DNA from 2 places in the Streptosporangium sp. NPDC087985 genome. Region 1 is predicted to be linked to the other one. Evidence: riboswitches for the same ligand, from Rfam matches in the RefSeq annotation. Region 1 holds a riboswitch; the other holds the start of a gene.
What was found. A riboswitch is a leader RNA that binds a small molecule or an ion and turns the genes downstream of it on or off. The one in region 1 is predicted to bind cyclic di-AMP.
Positions count from the first base shown of each region.

Region 2: it holds a riboswitch for cyclic di-AMP, as region 1 does, so the genes downstream of both, ACIN94_RS20955 (CHAP domain-containing protein) here and ACIN94_RS20180 (C40 family peptidase) in region 1, are expected to answer to the same signal.

Region 1 is NZ_JBIUTQ010000010.1:157,071-161,278, reverse strand. Features, by position in the region: gene ACIN94_RS20190 (hypothetical protein) at 216-509, opposite strand; gene ACIN94_RS20185 (helix-turn-helix domain-containing protein) at 557-1,408, opposite strand; gene ACIN94_RS20180 (C40 family peptidase) at 1,593-2,219, opposite strand; cyclic di-AMP (ydaO/yuaA leader) riboswitch at 2,222-2,438, opposite strand; gene ACIN94_RS20175 (3-isopropylmalate dehydrogenase) at 2,596-3,642, shown strand; gene ACIN94_RS20170 (branched-chain amino acid aminotransferase) at 3,814-4,208, shown strand, end outside.
Region 2 is NZ_JBIUTQ010000011.1:131,593-135,800, forward strand. Features, by position in the region: gene ACIN94_RS20950 (ABC transporter substrate-binding protein) at 1-673, opposite strand, end outside; gene ACIN94_RS20955 (CHAP domain-containing protein) at 1,136-1,834, opposite strand; cyclic di-AMP (ydaO/yuaA leader) riboswitch at 1,854-1,990, opposite strand; gene ACIN94_RS20960 (hypothetical protein) at 2,526-3,563, shown strand; gene ACIN94_RS20965 (DUF6716 putative glycosyltransferase) at 3,575-4,208, shown strand, end outside.

The DNA of each region.
Region 1 (4,208 bases):
CGTCCCGAAGAGACCAGGGACGAGGCCGCCGAGGCCCTCCAGATCGCCCTGGACCGGCGCGACAACGGAGGCGTTCCCACCCGCTGATCCCCCCGGGCCCCACCCTGTGACCCCCGGCGCGACGGGGGTGGTGGCGCCTGTGGCCCCGGGAGGCTCCCCTCTCCCTGAAGAGCACCCCTCCGAGAACGAGTCCTCGCCCCGGGGCCACAGGGTTGTTACCTGGCAGACCTCAGCGGCAGGTCGCGTGTGGGTGGCGACTCCGCCGTGGACGGAAGGGGCAAGGTCTGCCAGAGCTCGACTTCGACGTGCTGCATGAGATCGCGTAGTTCGTCGGCCGTCCCGGCTTCGACGATCCGGACCTGGCACGGGTCGCGGCACTCGAACGCGGTGAAGCACCGCCGCCACGGCCGCCACATGACCAGCCAGCCAGGCGCGTCCGCCTGGACCCTGGCGGCGGCGTCGATCTCCTCGGTGTCATACCCGGTCAGGGAGAAGCGCGGCGGGGGCACGGTAGCCACGCTAAGGAGCCGGATGCGCCCGCATCAACGATGTTGCGTTATGTTGCGCGAAACTCGCCCGCCACCGCCCGGAGCACGGCGCGGGCGGCCTCGCCGTACACCGCGGCCGTGTGCAGCGCCTCGAACGCCTTCTCGTACACGGCGACGTCCGAGGGGGCCTTGTGCTGGATCTGGCCGGGCACCGTGTCGACGCGCACCCGGCTGGCATCGTAGATCCAGAAGTTCTCCGGCGGCATCATCGGCGGTTTCGCCGTCACGGGGATGATCCCGAACGACAGGTTCGCCACGCCGCTCGTCAGCTCGATGAGCCGGTCCAGCTGGGCGGCCATCTCCGCCGGTCCGACCAGCGGCGTGCGGAGAGCCTGCTCGCCGACGATGAACGCGAACCGTTTGGTGCCGTCGCGCAGCACGCCCTGCTGCCGCAGCCGCGCGGCCACCGCGGCGTCGATGTCGTCAGGGATGTTCCGGAAGTCGATGACGGTCCGTAGATGCCCCCGCGCGTACCCGGAGGTCTGGAGCAGGCCGGGGATCGCGGAGTGCTGCCACACGCGGAACCTGCTGGTCTTCTCGTACAGGGGCTGGAACGAGCGCTGGACACGCCCGAGCCCCGTCTCCTCCAGGCGTCGCCACTCCGTGTACATGGCCTCGATGTTCTGGGCCGCCGCGATCAGGTCGACCACCTGCTCCTCGGCGCTGCACGCCTTGCACCAGGCCCGGATGTCGGTCTGGTTCGGCATCTGAACGGCGTTCTCGATCTTGGAGATCTTCGTGTGGTCCATGCCGGTCCGTGTGGCCAGCGCCCGGCCGGTCAGGCCGGCATCCGAGCGGAGTGCGCGCAGGCGCGCCGCGAGGATGCCCTTCGCTTCGTCGATGCGGGTGGAGGTTGCCATCGAGCCACCTCGTCCCTGTTGGGGGGTATTGGCTGCGAGGATACGCCCGAAATTGTGAAATATCTCGTTATGTTGCGAATTATTGCGTCTCGTCATCGGGCGGGGCGGTGCTCGCCCGAACTCCGGTGTACTCCTGACGGGCACCGGCCCGGGCCTCGGGGATACCCGGGCCGGTGCCCGTCGATCAGAGGCTGGCTTCGAGCATCGAGGGGGCAGGCTCGGCGGCGAGCTTGGCCTGCTCGATGGAGATCTTGACGCCCTGGGCGTCGGGCCGGACGGCGCCGACGAAACTGCTGCGGCGCCAGTCGCTGAGCTTCTCCTCCTTGACCACGTCGCCGGTCTGCGGGGCGTGGACCATGTAGCCGGGCTTGCTGATCATGCCGACATGGCCGAGACCGCTGAAGAAGGCCAGGTCGCCGGGTCTGAGGTCCTTCCAGGCGATCTTCTTGGAGAACGCCGCGTACTGGTCGTAGGTGACGCGGGGCAGCTTGATCCCGGCGGCGCCGTAGGCACGGAGCATCAGGCCGGAGCAGTCGAAACCACCGTTGCCGGTGCCGCCCCAGACGTACGGGGTGCCGCGCTGGGCCATGGCCCACTGCAGGGCCTTCTGCCAGGCGGGCTTGGAGGCCTGGTGGGTGAGGATTTCCTTGAGCTTGGCGCCGGTGAGCGTGGCGGCCTCAGGGGCGGAGGCGGGGGCTTTGGGAGCGGCCTGGGGGGCGGAGACGGCGGCCTGGGCGAGTGACGGGGTCGCGAGCGCGGCGGCGCCGGCGACGAGCAGGGTCAGGACGCGGGGACAGATCTTGCCGGACAAGATGATTCCTTCCATAAGGCCGGCCGGGTTAGCTGTCGGGCTCGGGCGTGGAGGCCGCCCTACGGCGCGAGAAGCGCTGATTCGCCCCAAGGGACCCAGTGATGGCGGCCCTGGACATCTGGGCTCCGCGTGAGGGAGCGAGATGTCCTGGGCGGCCGTGGCCCCGGAAGTGGTTCCCCGGCTCCGCGCAGGCCGATGGGGGAGCGGCCGTGCGGATTAGGCATCGGTTCGAATGGTGAGGACGATAACGAAACTTCACGAAAGGGTCAATACCTCGCAAAACCGGACAAAATGATCGCGAGGACTCCGGGGGTCGGAAATGTCCGATGGATGAGACCAGTGTTCGGTTACCGAGACGGGCCGGTAAGGTGCCTGCATGGACGCGCGTAACATTCGCCTGGCAGTCATCCCCGGGGACGGGATCGGAGTCGAGGTCGTCACCGAGGGCCTGAAGGTCCTCGAAGCGGTCGGCGCGCAGGTGGAGACCACCACCTATGATCTTGGCGCCAGGCGCTACCACGAGACCGGTGAGACCCTCCCCGACACCGTCCTGGACGAACTGCGGGGATATGACGCGATCCTGCTCGGGGCGGTCGGCGACCCCAGCGTGCCCCCGGGCATCCTGGAGCGCGATCTGCTGCTCAGGCTCCGCTTCCAGCTCGACCACTACGTCAATCTCCGCCCGGTCAAGCTCTTCCCCGGCGTCGAGACCCCGCTGGGCAACGCCCGCCCCGAGGACATCGACATGATCGTCGTCCGCGAGGGCACCGAGGGGCCGTATGCGGGAGCCGGCGGCGTGATGCGCCGGGGCACGCCGTACGAGATCGCCACCCAGGAGTCGCTGAACACGGCCTTCGGCGTCGAGCGGGTCATCCGCTACGCCTTCGACAAGGCGCTCGGCCGGACACGCAGGAAGCTGACGCTGGTCCACAAGACCAACGTGCTCACCTACGCCGGCGACCTCTGGGCCCGCACGTTTGACCGGGTCAGCCTGGAGTATCCCGACGTCGAGACCGACTACTGTCATGTCGACGCGGCCTCGATGTTCTTCGTCAGCCAGCCGGAGCGGTTCGATGTGATCGTCACCGACAACCTGTTCGGCGACATCCTCACCGACATCGGCGCCGCCGTCGCCGGCGGCATCGGCCTGGCGGCCAGCGGCAACGTCAACCCCGACCGCACCGCGCCGAGCATGTTCGAGCCGGTCCACGGCAGCGCCCCCGACATCGCGGGCCAGGGCAAGGCCGATCCGACCGCGACCATCCTGTCCGTCGCCATGCTCCTGGACCACCTCGGCCTGTCCGCCCAGGCGGCCCAGGTCGAGCAGGCCGTGGCCGAGGACCTCCTCGAACGGCTGACCGGCTGGGCCGGACGGACCACCCGCGAGATCGGCGACGACATCACCGCCCGAGTAGCCGGCTGACGGAGCCGCCTCCCCGATCTCAGACGCGCCTGGCGGCTCACGAGCCGCCAGGCGCGTCTCTGTTTATCCGGGGCGCTGCCGGGTTTCGACCTGGATGCAGTAGTTTCCCGTTACCCGGTCCATCGCAGAATGGACTAAGGGCAAACCGTCACAAAGAGAAGGATCTCCGCCATGACCACCGCTCAGAAGCTCAGCTTCGACGTGCAGCTCTCCGACCACGCGCGCACCGCAGCCGAGCGCGAGCAGGTACTGGCGAGTCCAGGATTCGGGCAGGTCTTCACCGATCACATGGTCTCGATCGACTACACCGAAGGTGAGGGCTGGCACGACGCGCGGCTCACGCCGTACGGCCCGCTGATCCTGGACCCGGCGACCGCGGTGTTCCACTACGCCCAGGAGCTCTTCGAGGGTATGAAGGCCTACCGTCAGGAGGGCGGCACGATCGCGACCTTCCGGCCGTACGCCAACGCCGCCCGCTTCAACCGGTCGGCGGCGCGGATGGCGATGCCGGAACTGCCCGAGGAGACGTTCGTCGAGTCGCTGGAGCTTCTCGTCCAGACCGATCG
Region 2 (4,208 bases), on a different contig from region 1:
TGTTCGGGCCGTCGAGGAACTTCGGGTCTCCCTTGCCGGTGTTGGCGGCCTGGAACTTCTTGCCGGCCGCCATGAAGGAGTCCCAGTCCGGCCAGAGCTTGCTGACCTCGTCGCGCTCGCTCGGCAGGCCGGCCTTCTGGAGCAGGTCCTTGCGGTAGCACATGGCCATGCCGCCGATGTCGGTGCCGAGGGCGAAGAGCTTGCCGTCCTTGTTGACGCCGTTGTCCCACTTCGCCGCGGGGAAGTCGGACTTGCGGCTGTCCAGCCCGTACTGCGCCAGGTCGGTGAAGAACTGCGGGCGGGCCTTCATCAGACCCATCGCGCCTTCGTCGATGCCGACGATGTCACCGGTGCCGCTGCCGGCCTGCAGCTTCTGCAGCAGCTGGGGCAGGTAGACGTCCTCGAACCGGTCGGTCAGGTTCTGGTGCTTGACCTGGATGTCCGGATGTGCGGCGTTCCACGTCTCCACGGCCTTCTTGTAGCCGAAGTTCTCACCGCCGCCGAAGGTGTGCACGGTGATGGTCACCGGCTCGGCAGCGGCGGCGGGCGCGGTGGAGTCACCGACGGCCGCGGGCTTGGTGGAATCATTCGTGCTGCAGGAAGTGATCGCCAGGGCGGTGGCCGCCATCACCGCAACCGCGGCGAGCTTGCCATGCCGCTTGGTGTTCAACATTACGGACCCCTCTCAGGTGGTCGCCCGAATCGATGGGAGGTGACATCGCGCGCCGGTCCCCGACAAACGCGGTGCGCGATGGGGCAGGTTCCTCAATGTGCTTTGGGAGCGCTCCCACGAAGAGTGGACGATAGGCAGCCGGGACGTCAATATGCCGAAACTCAACCGTTACAACTGGCCTGTCAATGGGGAATGAAGGGTCGCATACCTCGCAAACCTCTCAGAAAGGTGTTTGGGAGCGCTCCCATCACACAGTGACACACGGGGACATTCTGTGCGGAAGTGCCTTCGTTGAGGAAAGTAGACGTCCGAGAGCCCCGGATGCGGGGCTCGGGTGGTAGATGCCGGGTGATGTACGGCGGGACGCAGAAAGGGGCCCGGCTCAGGTGAGCCGGACCCCTTCTCCGTGCCGGTGGATCAGCCGTCGCGGGACGGGTGACCGTGGCGTGCGGTGCCGATCGATCAGTCGCTGTAGACCGGGTAGCCGTAGCCGACGACCTGGGACGTGGGCCGGACGCGCTCCTCGACCTTGCCGTTGCCGGTGTTGCCCTCGATCGTGCTGATCGTGCCGTCGCCGTTGTCCTTCTTCACGAGGCCGACGTGGTCGATCCCGCTGATGTTCTTGCTGCCCTGCCAGTCGAAGAAGACGACGGCACCGGGCTTGGCGACGGTGCCCCAGTGCCCGTTGTCCTTGAACCACTGGGCGTAGGTGACGGTGTAGGCGTCCCAGCCCATGGTGGGCTGGATGCCGGCCTGCTCGCCGACCCAGGAGACGAACATCGCGCACCAGGGGGCGTTGGCGTAGCCTGCAAGGGTGCCGCCGTCACGGGCGAGGGTCTCCTTGGCCCGCGGGGAGGACATGTACCAGGACTGGAACTTGGTCCCGCCGCCCTGGGCGTTCTCCGAGATGCCGATCTGCTGGGCGGCGATGTCCAGGACCTGCGTGGCCGTGACCCTGGGCAGACGCTCGGCCTCGAGCTGCAGAGGGGTCTTGCCGGCGGCCTGGGAGGTTCTGACGGAGGCCACGGCGACGGTGTTCGGTCCGTGAGTGTCCGCCAGGGCGGCAGGAACTGCGAGGAGGCTACCCCCGGCGACGATGGAGGCGCCGAGAAGAATGTTGGTCAGCTTACGTGTCTTGCGGTTAAAGCGGTTCGTGGCCATGAGGGGTGAGACTCCTTGCTTCGCTTCTCATGCCGCCTACCGGGTTAGCTGACGGGTTCGGGCTGGGAAGTGCCCTACAGCGCACTAAGCGCTGATTCACCCCAAAAAAGTGGTTCCCCGGTTCCGCGGGATCCGCGGATTCGGCGGCCGTGCTCATCGGGTGGAGTGATCCGCTCCGATAGAGCGCGGACGGGCAATGTGATGGTGACGTGTAGCTGAAGAACTTGGGCGGTCACCAGATGTGAGATAGAAGCTACGCGAAAAGGACAAACGGTTACAAGTGGTACAAATTGCCACGGCTTGGGAATAGGTGTGCATCGAGGGGGAAAGCCTGGGGCGCCCTCAAGATCGACAAGTCTGTGCCGGATGGCCTGTTGAAGCCGGGAACGCCTGTGGGATAGGCGTTTCGGAGCGGCGACACCGGCGAAAGGCCGCTGTGTTGCATACCTCACACCCCGGGGTTTCACCATAAACGTAGATCTTTTTGATGAGGGCCGTTTTACCTGCGGAAACGATCGCATTCGAGGAGATTTCGCCGTGGGCCGGACCCGCGTCGGCTGCGGCAGCCGGTTGACCGCGTCACCCTGAACCCGCGCGTGGTCGCCCCGATCCGGGCGCGCAGAACGGCGTGTCCGGGTGTTCACCCGCAGTTCCCAGGCGTGTAAGCCGTCCCGGTTACGGTGAGGCGGTCGTGAACGGGTCATCGCCCGGCGTGGAGGACGGTCGAGGCCACGCGCGGGAGCAGGGTTCGGCCGTTGCCTGGGTGGAGTCCCCACTGCAGATGCTCTGCGCCGTGGAGGCCTGCCACGCCGGACTGCTCGGTGCCCACGCCCGGATGGCGCCCCGGGCGGGGCTGCGCCCACTGGCCGTCACCCGTCGCGAGATCTCCCGGCTGGATCTGCCTCCGGGCCTGGAACTGGGCGGGCCCGAGTCCGAGATGCCCAGGCCCCAACGGGGCACGACCTGGGCGGTCGGCGACGCCTTCTCCGGCAAGGTCCAGGCGGGCTGGCTCACCACCCTTCCCGGCCGGATCGTGATCGTCGACGACGGCCTGGCCACCATCAGGCTCCTGGAACTGCTCGCCGGGCGGATCTGGACGCCGCTGCTGCGGGCCCGCACCGCCGTCGGTCCCCTGCGGACCGCCCTCGGAACGGCCGCAGCCCTCCGACTGCGCGCCGCCTCCCGATCCGGCCGACTGTCGATCTTCACCGCGTTGCCCGTCCCCGCCGAGCTGGCGCAGGCCGTACGGGACAGGGGTGCGGAGCTGATCATCCACGACTTCGCGTGGCTGCGGTCACAGCCCCTGCGCAGGCCGGCCCCCGAGGAGCGGACCGTCGTGCTCGGCACCTCGCTGGTCCGCAACGGCCTGATCCACCGCGACCCCTACCTCAGCTGGCTGGCCGAGCTCGGCTCGTCCGAGCCGGTGGCCTACTTCCCGCACCGCCGGGAGGACCTCCACGATCTCGCCCTGGTCGGGGAACAGCCCGGGATCACCGTCTACGACGGCGGGATCCCCGCCGAGATGACCCTGCGAGGGCTGGCGGCCGGACAGCGGGTGCTGAGCCTGCCGTCCACCGCGGTCACCTCCCTGCGGGTCCTGCTCACGGCCCGGGGCGTCGCCGTGGAGGCAGTGGACGTCCCCGACGCGTGGTGGACCGCCCGGGCGGTGCCCTCGCTCCGTTCCCACCTGTCGATGTTCGCCCATCACGACACTGGAGTAACAGGTTGAAGGTCCTGGCCGTGGCCGACTCGGATTCCTATCTGAAGTGGGCCGCCCATCTGCTCGATGATCTTCCTTCGAGCTGTACGGCGGAGCTGACGGTGATCCGTACTCCCATCACACCCTCCCCGGCCCAGATCCACGCGGCCGTCGCGGGTGCGGTCGCCGATCCGCCCGTGCTGTCGGCCCGGGCGCTGCGCAGGGCGGCCGAGCGGCTCAGACCCGACGTGGTGCTGGTCGCCTGCACAGGACCCGTGGTGGACGTGCTGGTCAGCGAGGTACTCGCCGGCCTGGTGCCGAGGCCGGTGTTCATCTCCGGGCTGCCGGGGATCTCCATCCCGGCGACCGAGAAGGCGTGGGTGTTCCGCAGCGGATGCGACCTGCTCGTCCTGCACAGCGAGCGGGAGGTCGCGGAGTTCTCGGCGATCGGCCGTGAGCTGGGCGGGGGTGGGGCGGTGGGCCTGACCCGGCTGCCGTTCCTGCACAGCGGTGAGGATGTCCCCGTCACCGGCCCGCGCAACCGGGTGGTGTTCGCGACCCAGGCCAAGGTGCCCCGGCGCAGGGAAGAGCGCGAACGGATCCTGCTCGCGCTGGCCGAACTGGCCGGACGGCGGCCGGATCTCGACGTGGTGGTCAAGCTCCGCGCGCTGGACA